DNA from 2 places in the Synechococcus sp. CCY9202 genome. Region 1 is predicted to be linked to the other one. Evidence: riboswitches for the same ligand, from Rfam matches in the RefSeq annotation. Region 1 holds a riboswitch; the other holds the start of a gene.
The links. A riboswitch is a leader RNA that binds a small molecule or an ion and turns the genes downstream of it on or off. The one in region 1 is predicted to bind cobalamin.

Region 1 (7,549 bases):
GTGGATGTGCTGCTCGGCGATGAGCGGATGGTGCCCCCGGATGCTGCGGCCAGCAATGCGCGCATGCTGCGGGAAACCTTGTTGGAGAGTGGACCCGGTCACGGCGCCCGCTTCCACCCGGTTCCCACCGAGGTCGGCTCGGCTGAGGCCTGCGCTGAGGCCTACACCGCCCTGCTGGCTCAACTCAGCCCTGGTGCCATCCCCATCTTTGATGTGGTGCTGCTGGGCCTGGGCGATGACGGCCACACCGCCTCCCTGTTTCCTGGGACGGCAGCCTGCCTGGAGCGGGTCAAGCCGGTCACGATCGGCGAAGGCAAAGGGCTGCCGCGCCTCAGCCTTTCAGCCCCGGTGCTCTCGGCGGCACGGCAGGTGATCTTTCTGGTGAGCGGCGTCACTAAGGCGGAGGCCCTGCGGCGCTTGCTGGATCCCCAGGAATCCGTGGAACGCACCCCAGCCCGGCTGGTAAGTCCGGCCACTGAGGTGCTGATCCTGGCCGATGCCGCTGCCGCCGGCACGGCGACTGCCTGAGAGGCGCCAGGATTGGCTGAAGCCAGTTCTGGTTCCTTCGTCATGGCGTCTTCCAGCCCCTCGACCGAAAAGCCCGCGTCGCTCACCCTGGTGGCCGGCGATGGCTTCAGCGGCTGGCATGCCCTCAACGACACCGTGATGGGGGGCCAGAGCCGCGGCAGCACTCAGGCGGGCAGCGGTGGGCTGGTGTTCGATGGCGAGGTGATCGAAGCGGGCGGTGGCTTCATCAGCTGCCGCTCCCCCGTGTTCGGCCCGCCGCTCGATCTGTCGGCCTACGCGGCCTTTGAACTGGATCTCAGGGCCGATGGCCGCCGCTACAAGCTGGCGGTTGCCTGCGCCGATGGCCTGGGTGGCATGACGGAGCTGATCCCCGGTGGTCTGCGCTGGGTCGCGGAGTTCGCCACCCAACCCGCCGGTGAGCTCAGCCGGATCAGGATTGCCTTTGCTGATCTGCGGCCATCGGTACGGGCCAGACCCCTGGGGCTGCCCCTGCGCTTCGATCCCAGCCGGATCACGCGCCTGCAGCTGCTCCATTCCCGATTCGCCGATGATGGCGGCTCCAACAGTGGCTTCCGTGCCGGGCCGATCCACCTGGTGATTGAAGCGATCCGGGCCGTGGCCTGAGGCGATGGCCACCGATCTGTCCCAACTGGTGGCTGCCGCCGCCGACCTCTGCCGCAAGCCCCTGCGCCATGCCGTGCTGCTCGATCGCGAGGCTGATCAGGTAGCTGGTCCGCCGCACGACGACCTGGGCGACTGCTGCCTGCGCCTGGAGGCACGGGCGATCGATGGGGAACGTCGGCCAGACGATGACCTGGATCTGGAGCTCTACCGCAGTGGTGGAACCCTGAACCTCACTCTGGCCTGGCGCCACGACCCGGATCGACCGATGCTCTGGCATGGCAACCATCCGGTCTGGATGGATGGGGTCACCGGTCTGCGTTGTGAGAGGCCCGCCGACGGCGCAGGGCTTGAGGCCCTGGCCCGGCGGTTGCGAGCCCTGCTGGGCTCAAAGGCAGACCCTCAGGCTTGAACTCTCGGAGCTGAGCGCAAGGGTCAGACCGGATCGGTCACAGCCCCGAGGCTGCTGCTGCTGACCAGCCGGGCGTACTTGCCCAGCACACCCGTGCGGTAACGAGGTTCAGGCCTGACCCAGGCGGCACGGCGCCGCTGCAGTTCGGCCTCATCCACGTTGAGCTGCAGCAGCAGCTGCCTGGCATCCACGGTGATGCTGTCGCCCTCCTCCACCAGAGCGATCGTGCCTCCCACGGCGGCCTCTGGGGCGACGTGACCCACCACGAGGCCGTAGGAGCCACCGGAGAAGCGGCCGTCCGTGATCAGGGCCACCGATTCGCCCAGACCCTGACCGATGATCGCGGCGGTGGGGCTGAGCATCTCGCGCATGCCGGGACCGCCAACGGGGCCCTCGTAACGGACCACCACCACATCGCCGGGTTGAATCTGGCCATCGAGGATGGCGGCCAAGGCGGCTTCCTCACTTTCGTAGACCCGGGCCGGGCCAGTGATCACCGGGGTCTTCACTCCTGAGATCTTGGCCACCGCACCCTCCTGAGCCAGGTTTCCCTTGAGGATGGCCAGGTGTCCCTTCGCATAGAGAGGGTTGGAGAGGGGACGGATCACGTCCTGATCGGCGGGGGGCTGGCTGGGGACGTCGGCCAGCACCTCCCGCAGGGTCTTGCCTTCGATCGTGCGGCAATCGCCATGCAGCAGGCCGGCATCCAGCAGCAGCTTCATCACCTGGGGAATGCCTCCGGCCTGGTGCAGATTCACCGTGACGTAGCGGCCGCTGGGTTTGAGATCGCAGATCACCGGCACCCGCTGGCGGATCTGCTCGAAATCATCGATCGAGAGTTCCACGCCGGCTGTGCGGGCGATCGCCAGCAGGTGCAGCACTGAATTGGTGGAACCGCCCACCGCCATGATCACACTGATCGCATTCTCAAAGGCCTCGCGGGTGAGCAGGTCGCGCGGGCGGATGTTGTTGGCGATCGCCTCCACCAGCACCTCGGCTGATCGGGCCGCACTCTCGGCTTTCTCCGGATCTTCGGCCGCCATGGTGGAGCTGTAGGGAAGGCTCAGCCCCATCGCCTCAAAGGCGGAGCTCATCGTGTTTGCGGTGAACATGCCGCCGCAGCTTCCAGCACCCGGGCAGGCGTTCTTCTCGATCGCCACCAGTTCCTCCTCGGCGATGCGTCCGCCGGAGAACTGACCCACCGCCTCAAACGCACTCACCACGGTGAGATCGCAGGGGCCGAGCTTGCCGGGCTTGATGGTGCCGCCATACACAAAGATGGCCGGAATGTTCATGCGGGCCATGGCCAGCATGGCGCCTGGCATGTTCTTGTCGCAGCCACCGATCGCCAGCAGCCCGTCCATGCTCTGGGCGTTGCAGGCGGTTTCGATCGAATCGGCGATCACCTCCCGGCTGACCAGGGAATATTTCATCCCCTCGGTACCCATCGAGATGCCATCGCTCACCGTGATCGTGCCGAAGGTCTGGGGCATGGCCCCGGCGGCATGGGCAGCCTGCTCGGCGCAACGGGTGAGATCGTTCAGCCCCAGATTGCAGGGCGTGATCGTGCTGTAGCCGTTGGCGATGCCGATGATCGGTTTGTTGAAGTCGCCGTCTCCAAAACCAACGGCCCGCAACATGGCCCGGTTGGGTGAACGCTGGATGCCCTGGGTGATGGCAGCGGAGCGGAGCATGGCGGGCGAGCGGAACTGGCTGTGAGAGCAACCTACCGATCCGGCTCAGCTGTCTCCGTTGGAAGCCCGATTCACAGCACGATTACCGTTGGTGGTGAGGCTTTCGAGCTGTCGCCGCACATCTTCAATGGCCTGGTTGAGCTGCTGCACCTTGTCGTGCAACTGGGCCTCGCTGGGGCTGCCATCGGCTGGTCTGGAGGTCAGGCCCTCATCCGAAGATCCGCTGTCCCCGGCTCCAGCGCCCTGCAGGCGTGAGAGGCGCAGCAGTCGCTCCTGCCGCAGTCGCTGGCGGCGGCGATCCGCTTGATTGAGCAGCCACCAGCCCAGTCCTGCCGCCCCCAGTGCCGCACCGGCGAAGGCGCTGAGCACCAGACTGCTTCTGCCATAGCCAGGGTTGCCGCCTGCATCCGGACCCGAGGAACGGCGAGAGGTGGACATGGGCTCTTCCGGTACGGGAGCGACGAACCTGAGCCTAGGCAGCAGCCCCGAGACTGCCGAACAAGCGAAGGACAACGTCGCCGATTCCCGGTGAGAGCCTGCCGGCCGGATCCAGCTCAGCGTCGATGCAGGCGCAATAGACGGTGAGATCCGGGAAAGCTTCAGCGATGGCACTCAGACCGGGACGGGCCGCCAGGGTTGAGATCACCCGCAGCCGCTGGCCCTCCACGCCCCGCTGCTGCAGGCGCTGCAGCACGGCGATCAGGTCGCGCCCATCGCCGATTTCCGGGGCGTAGACCAGCACCCCCACCCGGGAAGCGATCACCGCGGGCAGGGCGTCGAGTGCCCAGAACAGATCGCCGGAGCCGGTGGGTTGCACCGCCACATGGGCCACCGTGGCGACGGGCAGCACGGTCTGGCCTCCCTGCCAGAGCCCCAGCCCGCCCCGCAGCATCGGCACCACCAGCACCGGCACCGAGGCATCCACCACCGTGCCTTCGGTCGAGGCCAGGTCGGTCTGGACGGTCACCCGCTGATGGGGCAACCAGTCGCGCAGGGCTTCGTAGGTGAGCCAGCGTCCCAGCTCGGCCATGCCGGTGGCAAAGAGGGCGGGCGGGGTCTGGGCATCGCGCAGCAACGTGAGCCAGTGGCCGATCAGGGGATGGGGTGGCACCACCACCCGCAGGGACATGCTCATGAACAGGAGGCCGTTGCCAGGGGTGCTCGCGCTGGCGAACCCCTTGGCATAACTTGAAGGGCCACCGTACCCGCGCCGTGATGCTCCGCCGTTGTCTGCGGTTCCTGGCCCGTTGTGGCGGCTGGATGCTCAGCAGGAAGGCCCCACTCGCTCTGCTGCTGAGCACGTCCGTGCTGCTCGCCGGGCCCGCCTGGCTCGGCGGAGCCCTTCCAGCTGGGGCGATCACGGCGCCGGAGCTGCGCGGCCAACGGTCCGTCCAGGACCTGCAACCGGACATGCACGGCCGCGACCTGAAGCAGCAGGAATTTCTCAAGGCCGAGCTGCAGGGCTACGACCTCAGCGACACCGATCTGCGGGGTGCCGTGTTCAATTCCAGCAACCTGCGCGGCGCCAATCTGCAGGGGGCCGACCTGGGCGATGTGGTGGCCTACGCCAGTCGATTTGATGGTGCCGATCTGCGGGACGCCCGGCTGCGCAACGCCATGCTGATGCAGAGCCGCTTCCGCGATGCCGAGATCAGCGGCGCCGATTTCAGCGATGCGGTGCTCGATCTGACCGAACAGAAGGCCCTCTGCAAGCGAGCCAGCGGCTCCAATCCAGTCACAGGCGTCAGCACAGCCGAAAGCCTGGGTTGCCGCTGAGCAAACCAAGCCGAGGCCAGTCGAGCTATGGCCAACCAGACCGAAGCCGACCAAGCCCAGGTGAGACCAATCCCTTGATGCGTTGGATTGCCATGGCGACCGCTGCAAAGCCCGCTGCTTGTCTGACCGCATAGATTCGAGCTCCGGTTCCGGAGGGGAACAGCCTCCGGAGGTAACGGGGAAAGTCCGGTGAAAATCCGGCGCTGTCCCGCAGCTGTGATGGCTCCAGTCCTGGAGCCCAGCCAGAACGCCCACCGGTTGCTCTCTCGATCCCGGCGCGGACCGGACCCCTGCATGTCTTTCCCTGGCTCCCAGGAGGGCTCCGGCCCCCTCTGGCTTCGCACGCCACAGTCCCCGGAATCTGTTGCCCCAGTCCGACGTCTTCACTCCAGTCTCCTGCCGCTCTGTGGCCTGCCGATCCTTCTGCTGGCTGGTCTGTTGCTGTCGGGGCCGGCACAGGCGCACCATGCCATGGAGCTGATGGGGCTGAAGCCCACGCCGATCCATGGACTGATCAGCGGCCTGGCCCATCCGCTTCTGGGTCCCGACCATCTGCTCTTCCTGCTGGCCCTGTCGCTGGTGGGGCTGCAGCAGCGTGCCACCTGGATGGTGGCCCTGCTGGCCACCGGTCTGGGCGGCAGTGCTCTGGGGCTGGCTTTGCCCAACCTGCCCGGAGCCGAAGCAGCCGTGGCGTTCACCCTCACCCTGGTGGGCCTGGTTCTGCTCGACAGGCTGCCCCGATGGGTTCTGGTGCCTGCCTTTGCCTTGCATGGCTACGTGCTGAGTGATGCCGTTCTGGGTTGGACGGCCGGTCCGACCGGCAGCTATCTGATCGGCCTGATGCTCAGTCAGTTGGCTCTGCTGCTGGTGTCGCTCTGGGCGATGCGCCGGGCCGCTGCCAGCCTCACCCCGACCCGCCAGCGCCTGATGGCGGCCGGGCTGATCGGCTGCGGTGGCGCCTGGGCCTGGTCGAGCCTGGTGGGCTGAACCCAACCATGGCCCCCTTGAATTCCCGCCTTCCAGTCACGGTGGTGACCGGCTTTCTTGGCGCCGGCAAGACCACCCTGCTGCGCCATCTGCTTCTGAACAGCGGTCAGCGTCTCGCCGTTCTCGTTAACGAATTCGGTGATGTGGGCATCGATGGATCGCTGCTGCGCGATTGCGGCTTCTGCCCGGAAGAGGAAGCCGAAGGCCGGTTGGTGGAACTGACCAACGGCTGCCTCTGCTGCACCGTGCAGGACGACTTCCTGCCCACCATGACGCGGCTGCTGGAGCGCTCGGACCAGCTCGACGGCATCGTCGTCGAAACCAGTGGCCTCGCCCTGCCGGCTCCGTTGGTGGATGCCTTCCGCTGGCCTGAGATCCGCACCCGCACGCGGGTCCATGCCGTGGTCACCGTGGTGGATGGTGAAGCGCTGGCGGCTGGCCATGTGGTGGCGGATCCGGCTGTGCTGGAGGCGCAACGCCTGGCGGATCCGAGCCTGGATCACGCCACGGCGATCGAGGACCTGTTCGAAGACCAGCTCGAGGCGGCGGATCTGGTGCTGATCAGCCGAGCCGATCGCATCAGCCCAGACGATCTCGATCGCCTGCGCCAGCAGCTCCATCCACGCCTGCGCAGCGCCACGGCCGTTCTGCCGATGCAGCGGGGTGACATCAGCCCGGAGCTGGTGCTGCAGCTCCGCCGGCCAGACGAGGCTGACGCTCATCAGCACGGCGAGCACCTCGACGACGACCACGACCACCATCCCGACGACCACGATCAACACCACGCCCACGTGGCGATGGGTTCGGCGGTGTTGCGCCTGGCCGGCGACTGGTCGCGTCAGCAGGTGGAGCCAGGCATCGCTGAGCTGATCCAGCGCCAGGGGCTGATCCGGCTCAAGGGTTGGTTGTGGCAGCAGGGCCGTCCACGCCCCCTGCAGATTCAGGCCGTGGGTCCGCGTCTGGAGTGCTGGTACGAAACCGCCCCCTCCAGCCAGCTGGCCGGCGAGCCTGGGCTTGAACTGGTGGCCCTGGGGCTGGGTCTCGACGCGGAGGCCTGCAAGGTCTGCCTGCTCGATGCACTCGACTCTGCCCCTGCACCTTGACGGTGATTCAGTCGAGGGGGATATCACCTCGGGCGCAGAGTCCATCCCAGCAGAGGGAAGCATCCGCGCTCCAGGTGCTCTCCACCTCGCGCCAGCCTCCAGCGGCCTGGTCCTGGCGCATGCGCACGCTGCCGGATCCGTCGTGCTGGAAGTCGTAGCGGCGCTCACCCACCTGCAGCTGCCAGCGCTCACCGATGCTCATCACCGTCATCGCGCAGGGTTGCCAGGGCCCATCGGCCAGGCGGCAATCAAGACTCACGATCGGAGAGCTGGAGCTTGATTCCGGATCGGAGCCGCCAGGATCCGCCTGGGCCGGCAGTGCAGCGATCGGTCCAAGCAACAGCGCCAGCATCACCACCGGTTGCCACAGATCCAGCGATGGAGACACGGGCAGCACGGCGGGGCAGCTGGTACCCCTTCAAGCTGAC
Region 2 (7,549 bases), on a different contig from region 1:
CACACGAAAAAGTGCGGCCTCAACCGCCTCGCCCTCGAAGACGCCCTTGGGCAGCAATACCACTTGGAGATCGCGGAGTTCGACCGCCAAGCGGCCGAGTTCGAAGATACCCAAAACGCCCTCGGCCCCTGCGCCGATCCCCGCTCCGCTGCGCTGATTGCCGACCTCGGCCTTTGCCGAAACCCGGTCGGGCTCCGGCGGGGAATCGACCTCCGTGAGCACATCCTCCGCGCCGGTGCAAACATCATGGTTATCGCCCGCTTTGAGAGAGAGGGTCGCAAAGGCCACTTGGCTGGTGCCACCCTCACCGACAAATCTCCGAGCCGTCTGACCTTGGAAGCTTTACCTATGCTATTGAGCGCTTTCATCTTTTTAGTCGTCGCGCTTGCCCTGCTTTCTCACGCCTTCAAAGGACCATAACGTCAAAACCCCAGAAAGCTGGCATGCCGCCGGCAATCTCCTGATCATTGAAAAAGTGGCATCGCAATGATGCGAAAGAACAGACAAGGCGTGAAAAGACGTAGAAAAATAAAATCCGAAAGATCCGATGCTTGTCCGATGCCTCGGCGCTTTCGGCCGTCAACCCGCCGCTCCAGAGCCAGAGTGGCGCAGCTCCTGAATAATGTCGCGAAGCAGGATCGATTTACGGCTTGGAGGCTCTTGGCTCTGTGATCTCACGTGACTTGGATTCCATGCGAAGCGCGTGAAATCAATGGTCGCCTCAGTCATCCAGTCTTTGAGTTAACGCATCAGACGCGCCCGGCTCCCGGAACTCGGAGCGGCAGTCCCGATCTTCTCGCGACCGTTCCCGATCAGCGCCCCGACCCGTGCCTGATCCACACCGGAAAGAGGCGGAGCGGACTCAGGTGCTCCCTCTATGGAGTGTTTAAAGAAGGCGACCTCGTTGATCCCGGCGCAGGCTTTCGCGACAGAACCCATATGCAAATCGCCATCCGCAACCCGGAGATAATTCTTGGCGATTATCGAGTCGACGACATGACATAGGTCCGAATCACAGCAACTGCCAGATCATCACCAGTGCATCGACGTATCCCAACCGCTGATGGCGGAACGCCCCAGGCAGGGTGCCGACAACCTGAAAGCCATTGCGTTGCCAGCAGCGGATGCCGGCGGTATTGGTGCTCACCACCAGGTTGAACTGCATCGCCCGGAATCCCAGCCGCCGCGCTGCCTGCAGGGAGTGCTGGCAGAGGCGGCTGCCGATTCCCTGGCGGCGACAGTGCTCCGCCACCACATAGCCGGCATTGGCGACATGGGCGCCGAGTAACAGGGAGTTGGGCCTCAGGTAATACGTGCCCACTGGAACTCCGGCCGCATCCACAGCCACCATCACCGCCTGGTTCTGCTCCACCCACGCCACCCTGGCCTCGGCCTCCGAGATCGCCGGGTCGTGGGGGAAGGTTTCACCGGCGCGGAACACCGGCTCCAGCAGCGCCCACACCGCCGGCCAGTCGGCCGCCCCATAGGGGCGGATCTGCAGGGGGGATGCCACCAGGGCCAGGGATGCCGATCATCAGAACGGTGATCCTCGCTCCCCCCGCTGCCGCCATGCGAGAACTACGGCACGTCGCCTCCGTCGGCGGTAGCTGTCGTGGTCGGCGTGTCCCTTCTGGATGGATTGGAAAGCAACGGATGAGGCTGCCCCAGACTGGTCTTAGGCCTCAACGGAGGGCTGAACCGATGCCTGAGCCCACTGCCGCCACCCCAGGTCCTGAACCGCTGCAACTGCCCGCCGGGGTGCATCAGCTGTGCAGCTGTGGTCGCAGCCGTCAGGGCTGGTTCTGCGATGGCGCCCATCTGGGCTCTGGCCGGGTGTCCTACGAGCTGCGCCTGAGCGAGGCGGCCACAATGCTGCTGTGCCGCTGCGGCCGTTCGCACCGCTATCCCCTCTGCGACGGTCGCCATGCCGCCCAGCCCCGCAGGGCCTGGTGGCGGCCATGGGGATGAGCGCCTCGATCGTGCTGGCTGCCGATGATCCGGCCGGCCTGGCCCGCTTCTACGGCGCACTGCTGGAGGTGGAGCCGCTGCCGGGGCTGAGTGCCACCCACTGGCGGGTGCCCTGGCCGGCCGGTGGGTGGCTGGAGATCTACGCGCCATCGCGCAGCCGTGCCCAGCCGCAGCAGATGGGACGGCTGGCGCTGTGCCTGCAACGCCAGTCGGATGGCACAGGCGCTGTTGCCGTGCTCAACACCTGGATCACCGCAGCGCTGGGCCTGGGCGCCTCGCTGCAGGAACCGCCACGCGAGGAACCCTTTGGCGCAGAAGCCTGGCTGCTGGATCCGGAGAGCAACCGGCTGCTGTTGCTGGTGATGCCAGCACCGTGAAGTCCCCTTCATGAAGCCCCATTGCCCTTGGTGAAGAGCGGTTTCGTTCGCGCTCCAGCCCTTGCCCTGAACCGCCAGTCGTCCGATCGTGACTGCATCGACAACCGGGAGGCTCCAGAGCATGGAAGACACCCCACCTGAGCAGCAGCCAGGAGTGCGCTGACGATCCGGCCCCTGCTCCAACACTCTCAACGGATCACTGACGTTCCTGGCGAGTCGCGGCTGTTTTGCTGAAACAGCCCTGGCGCCGTCCATTGCACCGCCTCAGGTGCCCCGGACCCAACGGAACGTCCCGATAGACACCTGGCCCCAGGTGCCAGCGCCAGCAGCTCCGCTAAACAACCAAAGCCACCCTGATCTGAATACGATCACGGCTGTTGCCAAGCACAATCCACGTGCAACTGTGCCCCACCCCCTCGGGTCGGCACCACGGATGAGGAGACAAACGCCCGGGGCCAACGCTCCGGGCTTTGTTGTGCTCAGGCCTGGGCTTCGAGCACGTGCTGCATCACCTCCAGCAGCCCATCGGCCAGCCCGCGAGGATTGCCAAGACGGGCGGTCCAGATCGATCACGACAGCAAATCCTCTATTGAAACCACCGCCATGTCCTGACCCTCCAGAAGTTGCATCTGCTCCAAGGGCACTGACAGCTCAGCGCTAAAATCAAGGGGGCGTGCGCCGATGAAGGTGCTGCACCATGGCGAACTTCAGGAGCTGGGGCTGCCAGCTGATTTCCTCCAGCAACCTGGAGCGACGATGCTGGTAATCTAGTCGCGCAGCTGCATCAACCAGCGGCCGTCCCGCTGCAACATCGCCAGGGCAACTTCAACGGTCATGGCGCAGGATCAGGCCGCCGCTGCCCACCAGAGCCATACCAACGCTGACGGCCAGGAATAACTGTCTCTGAATCAGCAACAGGACGATGCCCAGCGTCGAGATGGCGGTGATGCGGATCTTGGCTGTACTCAATAGACAGACCTGCGATCACCCCTTGAATTTGCCCCCAGATTCTGAAGGCCTCCTCGAGGCCCTACTTGCTGCGGGGCTTGAACAGCGGAATCGGATCCCTGCTTAGCAACTCACCACTCACGATCTCGAGCCCCTGACTCCATCGGGCGTAAGGGAGCGGCCAGACGTGCAACACCGGTCAGCCGTACCATCAGTTATCGGGTTCCTTCTTGAGGATCTCTCCGGTGGTGGCGTCCACATAGATTTCGAATCGGCCCTTGGAGCTCTCCACCAGGGCCTCCCAGATCACTCGGCCCTTCTCCCGGTCGAGATCGATCTCGATCACCCTTCCCCCGGGGACGGCCGCAGTGGCTTTGGTGATGGCCTGCTGCATCGTGATGGCGGGTGCGGGAGCCTGGGCCACGACCCGTGCCGGGTCCGGGGTGTTGCCCGCACGGGCCCAGGCCGGTTGCCCGAGGGTAGCTGCCAGAGCGATGGCGGCCATGCAGGAAACATTGGCCAGAACCCTGGTCGAGTGTTTGGTCAGAGGATCCGGGGAGAAAGAGGAGCCCATCGCCAAGGAATCGAGTGGTTTTAATCCTATGAATTCCAATCCCAGGGGTGGCGAGGGAGAATTGTTGGTTGTCCTGGCGCAACGGCCTGTCACTGCAGAATGGTCTGCCCTGCAGGCGTCGAACCTCTCATTGAGCCGAGATCAAGCTTTGGACCATGCAGGAATCACCGCAGGGAAAAGGATCCAGCTTCCTGTGAAGAGCACCCTGATACTGCCTTCATCCACTGGGCCCCTCCAACAAGCACTGGAACATGACCAGGGCATAGGGCATCTACATCGCCCAACTGCCTATGGCGGAACGCCCCCGGCAGGGTGCCCACCACCTGAAAGCCGTTGCGCTGCCAGCAGCGGAGGCCGGCGGTGTTGGTGCTCACCAGGTTGAACTGCATCGCCCGAAAGCCCAGCCGCCGCGCCGCCTGCAGGGAGTGCTGACAAAGCCGGCTGCCCACACCCTGGCGCCGGCAGTGCTCAGCCACCACATAGCCAGCGTTGGCGACGTGGGCACCGAGAGCCAGGGAGTTGGGCCTCAGGTAGTACGTGCCCACCGCGGCCCCGGCCGCATCCACAGCCACCATCACCGCCTGACTCTGCTCCACCCAGGCCAGCTGGGCCTCGGCCTCGCTGATGGCTGACTCGTGAGGACGGATCTGCAGTGGCGAGGTGGGTGCAGCCAGGGTTCCCGAGTCCGGCTCAGCGGATCAACAGCCCGGCAGGCCCGAGAGCCACCACGCCGCCGCATAGAGCGAGCAGTAGCGCCACACCACGGGTCCAGGCCACAGGCAGGCGCCGCAGCAGCAGGAAGCTGCCGCCGCTCACCAGCACCGAACCCGTGAAAGCCCCAAGCCACCAGAGAGCGGCGGAGCCATCGGCCGGTGCCTCCAGGCCATGGAGCATGGCGTGCACCGCCACGGCGGCGGCCACTACAGCGGCGCAGGCACCCAACTGCGGACTCTGCTTGGAGCGCAGGCAGCGCAGCACCAGCACGGCCACCGCTGTGATCGCAAGGGCCGCGAGGAACTCCTGGGCCGGCAAGGTGCCGCCCATCGCTCCAAACACACCACCGCCGATCGCCCCAGCCAGAGCCCAGAGCAGCAGCTGCGCAGAAATGCAGGAGGCGGCGGCCCCGATGCCCACCAGCAGCAGCAGGTGATCGACACCGCTGATCGGGTGCAGGAAGCCGGCGGCGATGCCGCCGTGGGCGATGCCATGGGCCTGGGCGGGCTGATCCAGCAGCAATGCCAGTGCTGAGGCCGCGCCAAACAGGGCCAGAGATCGGGCAGAAGCAGAAAGGGTCATGATGGAATCCGGTCCGCGCCGGCGAAGAAGGGGCTCAACACGGCGAGCGTTCTGGCTGAGAGGGCCATGGCCCCCATCACAGCTGCGGGACAGCGCCGGACTCGGCTCAGGAGAACCCTGCGCCCCACCGGACTTTCCTCGTTGCCTCCAGGGAGTGACCCACTGGAACCGTGGTCTCCATTGTGGGTCCGGCTGGCTGCAGAGGCATCACTGTGGGTGGCGGACCAGCCAACCGAACATCAGCAACGAGGCGGCGGTGATCCAGCTGCCGCCCACCCGCAGGCCGATCGCCAGCCAGCGCGGATGCGGCGGTGCCAGAGCCTGCGCAAGCAGCAGGCTCAACACCGCGATCGCCACGGTCTCCCCCAGCAGGGCCGGCAGCGCTCCTGAATGACCGGCCAGGGCCGATCCCGCCACCAGGGCGAACAGCCCCGCCAGGCCAGCAGCGAGGGGCAGCAGCTGCGCCTGCCGCAGCCGCAGACCGAGGGCCACCAGCAAGCCCAGGGCCGCCAACAGGCCTGTGCAGACGACGGCCAGCAGCAGGGGCGATGGCAGGCGCAGGCCGATCAGGCCCCCCAGCAGCCAGGCCAGCGGCAGCAGCAAGGGCAGGCGATCGCTGCAGGGCTGGCGGGCCTGCACGCCCAGCAGCACCAGGGCGATCACCAGCAGCAGCTCGGTGGGCTCCAGAAACAGCCGCGCCATGCCATCACCCCAGGGCCCGAAGCCGGAGGGGGTGAGATGGGCGAGGAGCGCGATCACGTGAGGGCCTGCTCCAGGAACCACAGCCCCACCAGCGCCACCACCCCACCGGCCCCTTGCACAAAGCGCCGACCACCGGGCCAGCGGCGCGTTTCTCCCAGCAGGATCCCGAGCAGATGCAGCAGCCCTGTCGCCAGGACAAAGGCCAGGCTGTAGAGCAGGGCGTTGCTGCCGGCCGGCAGTTCCGCGCCATGGGCATGGCCGTGAAACACCGCGAAGGCGGAAACGATCAGCGCCGCCAGCCACAGGGGCGGTCGGAGCTCGAACAGCACCATCAGCCCCATCACCAGACCCGAGACGGCGATGCCGATCTCCACCCCCGGAATCGGAATGCCCAGTAGACCGAGCAGCCCCCCGAGGGCCATCACCATGGGGAAGGCCACCGGCAGCACCCACAGGGCCGGTGGGCCGAGCACCGCACCCCAGAGGCCCACGGCCACCATCGCCACCACGTGATCGAGGCCCGAGATGGGGTGAAGCAATCCGGCCACGAAACCACCACCGGGGTGTGCATCGGCATGGGCCCAGACAGACATCGGCACCAGGGCCAGGGCGACCCCGGCCAGCCAGGCCCATGGCCAGGTGGTTCGCGTCATCGATCTCAGGCCGTTGCCTTCCATCCTCAATCGGCTGACGGTCACCGAGGACTTCCCCTACTGCGGGTGCTGGGAGCAGGGCATCCAGAGGGAGCCCATGGCATGGACGCCGCTGCAGCCGAGTTTCCGGGCTTGCTCCAGGGCCTCCTCTCGGGTGGGGTAAGCCAACAGGTTGGCCGGCAACTGGCTATCGGAGCTGTGGTGGTGCTGATGCAGGGCACTGGGAGGAGCCCCCAGGCGCTGCGGGCCCATGCCTTCCATGCCTGCCCACCAGACCCCCATCACATTCACTCCCGCCACCAGCACGCCCATTCCCACCACACAGGCGTTCAGCACACCCATCCCCACCACGCCAATGCTGATGACGCCCATCGGCACCACGCCGATGCTCACCACCCCCATCGGCACGATGCCGATCGAGATGATGCCCAGGGGCGCTACCCCGAAGGCGATCCGCTTGGGCTTGTCCCCACATTGGGCCATGGAAGTGCTCATCCTCAGTGGGAGGGCCCGGAGCCCTGGCCATCACCGTGCTCGGTACAGGGCATCCACTGGTTGCCCATCCTGTGGGCGCCCGTGCAGTTGAAGTGCAGCTTGGCGGCTTTCTCCGCTTCTGCCTGAGTGGCATACATCGCCGGGACGCCGCCCGAACCTGCGGCTGGAGCGGCCAGAGCCGCGGCGGAGAACAGGAGGTTGGCTCCGATCGTGGCTGCCGCCTGCACGCCCCACGGACTGAAACGGTGCGACATGGGACGGGTGATGAGCGCAGAGCGCCTGCTGGACCGACAGCCTAGCGAAAGTCTCCAGTAATCCGTGATCAATGGACAGTTGTTGACAGGGCTGCTGTCGCTTGACGGTGCCTAGGCTGGAGAAGCTTCCATGGACTGGAGGGTTCAGGTTGTGCCCTTGCGGGGATCGCTGTCATCGGTGCCCATGCCGGGCCTGCGCATCGGCGAGGTGGCCAGGCGAACAGGCCTCTCCGTCAAGACGATCCGCTACTACTGCGACGAGGGACTGCTCCAGCCCAAGGC

Region 2: another riboswitch for cobalamin. It lies ahead of VB777_RS17020 (HupE/UreJ family protein); the one in region 1 lies ahead of VB777_RS07120 (HupE/UreJ family protein).

The regions. Positions count from the first base shown of each region.
Region 1 covers NZ_JAYGID010000052.1:5,986-13,534, reverse strand. The annotation lists gene pgl (6-phosphogluconolactonase) at 1-528, shown strand, start outside; gene VB777_RS07150 (CIA30 family protein) at 571-1,152, shown strand; gene VB777_RS07145 (hypothetical protein) at 1,157-1,561, shown strand; gene ilvD (dihydroxy-acid dehydratase) at 1,585-3,255, opposite strand; gene VB777_RS07135 (hypothetical protein) at 3,301-3,693, opposite strand; gene upp (uracil phosphoribosyltransferase) at 3,728-4,390, opposite strand; gene VB777_RS07125 (pentapeptide repeat-containing protein) at 4,516-5,031, shown strand; cobalamin riboswitch at 5,159-5,305, shown strand; gene VB777_RS07120 (HupE/UreJ family protein) at 5,470-6,018, shown strand; gene cobW (cobalamin biosynthesis protein CobW) at 6,027-7,121, shown strand; gene VB777_RS07110 (hypothetical protein) at 7,129-7,509, opposite strand.
Region 2 covers NZ_JAYGID010000139.1:831-8,379, forward strand. The annotation lists gene VB777_RS16985 (hypothetical protein) at 1-420, shown strand, start outside; gene VB777_RS16990 (GNAT family N-acetyltransferase) at 1,013-1,513, opposite strand; gene VB777_RS16995 (CDGSH iron-sulfur domain-containing protein) at 1,702-1,968, shown strand; gene VB777_RS17000 (VOC family protein) at 1,965-2,345, shown strand; gene VB777_RS17005 (hypothetical protein) at 3,171-3,314, opposite strand; gene VB777_RS17010 (PepSY domain-containing protein) at 3,505-3,798, opposite strand; gene VB777_RS17015 (GNAT family N-acetyltransferase) at 4,032-4,541, opposite strand; gene VB777_RS17020 (HupE/UreJ family protein) at 4,558-5,163, opposite strand; cobalamin riboswitch at 5,187-5,351, opposite strand; gene VB777_RS17025 (phosphoglycerate kinase) at 5,371-5,922, opposite strand; gene VB777_RS17030 (HupE/UreJ family protein) at 5,919-6,518, opposite strand; gene VB777_RS17035 (hypothetical protein) at 6,576-7,001, opposite strand; gene VB777_RS17040 (DUF3721 domain-containing protein) at 7,016-7,267, opposite strand; gene VB777_RS17045 (MerR family transcriptional regulator) at 7,398-7,549, shown strand, end outside.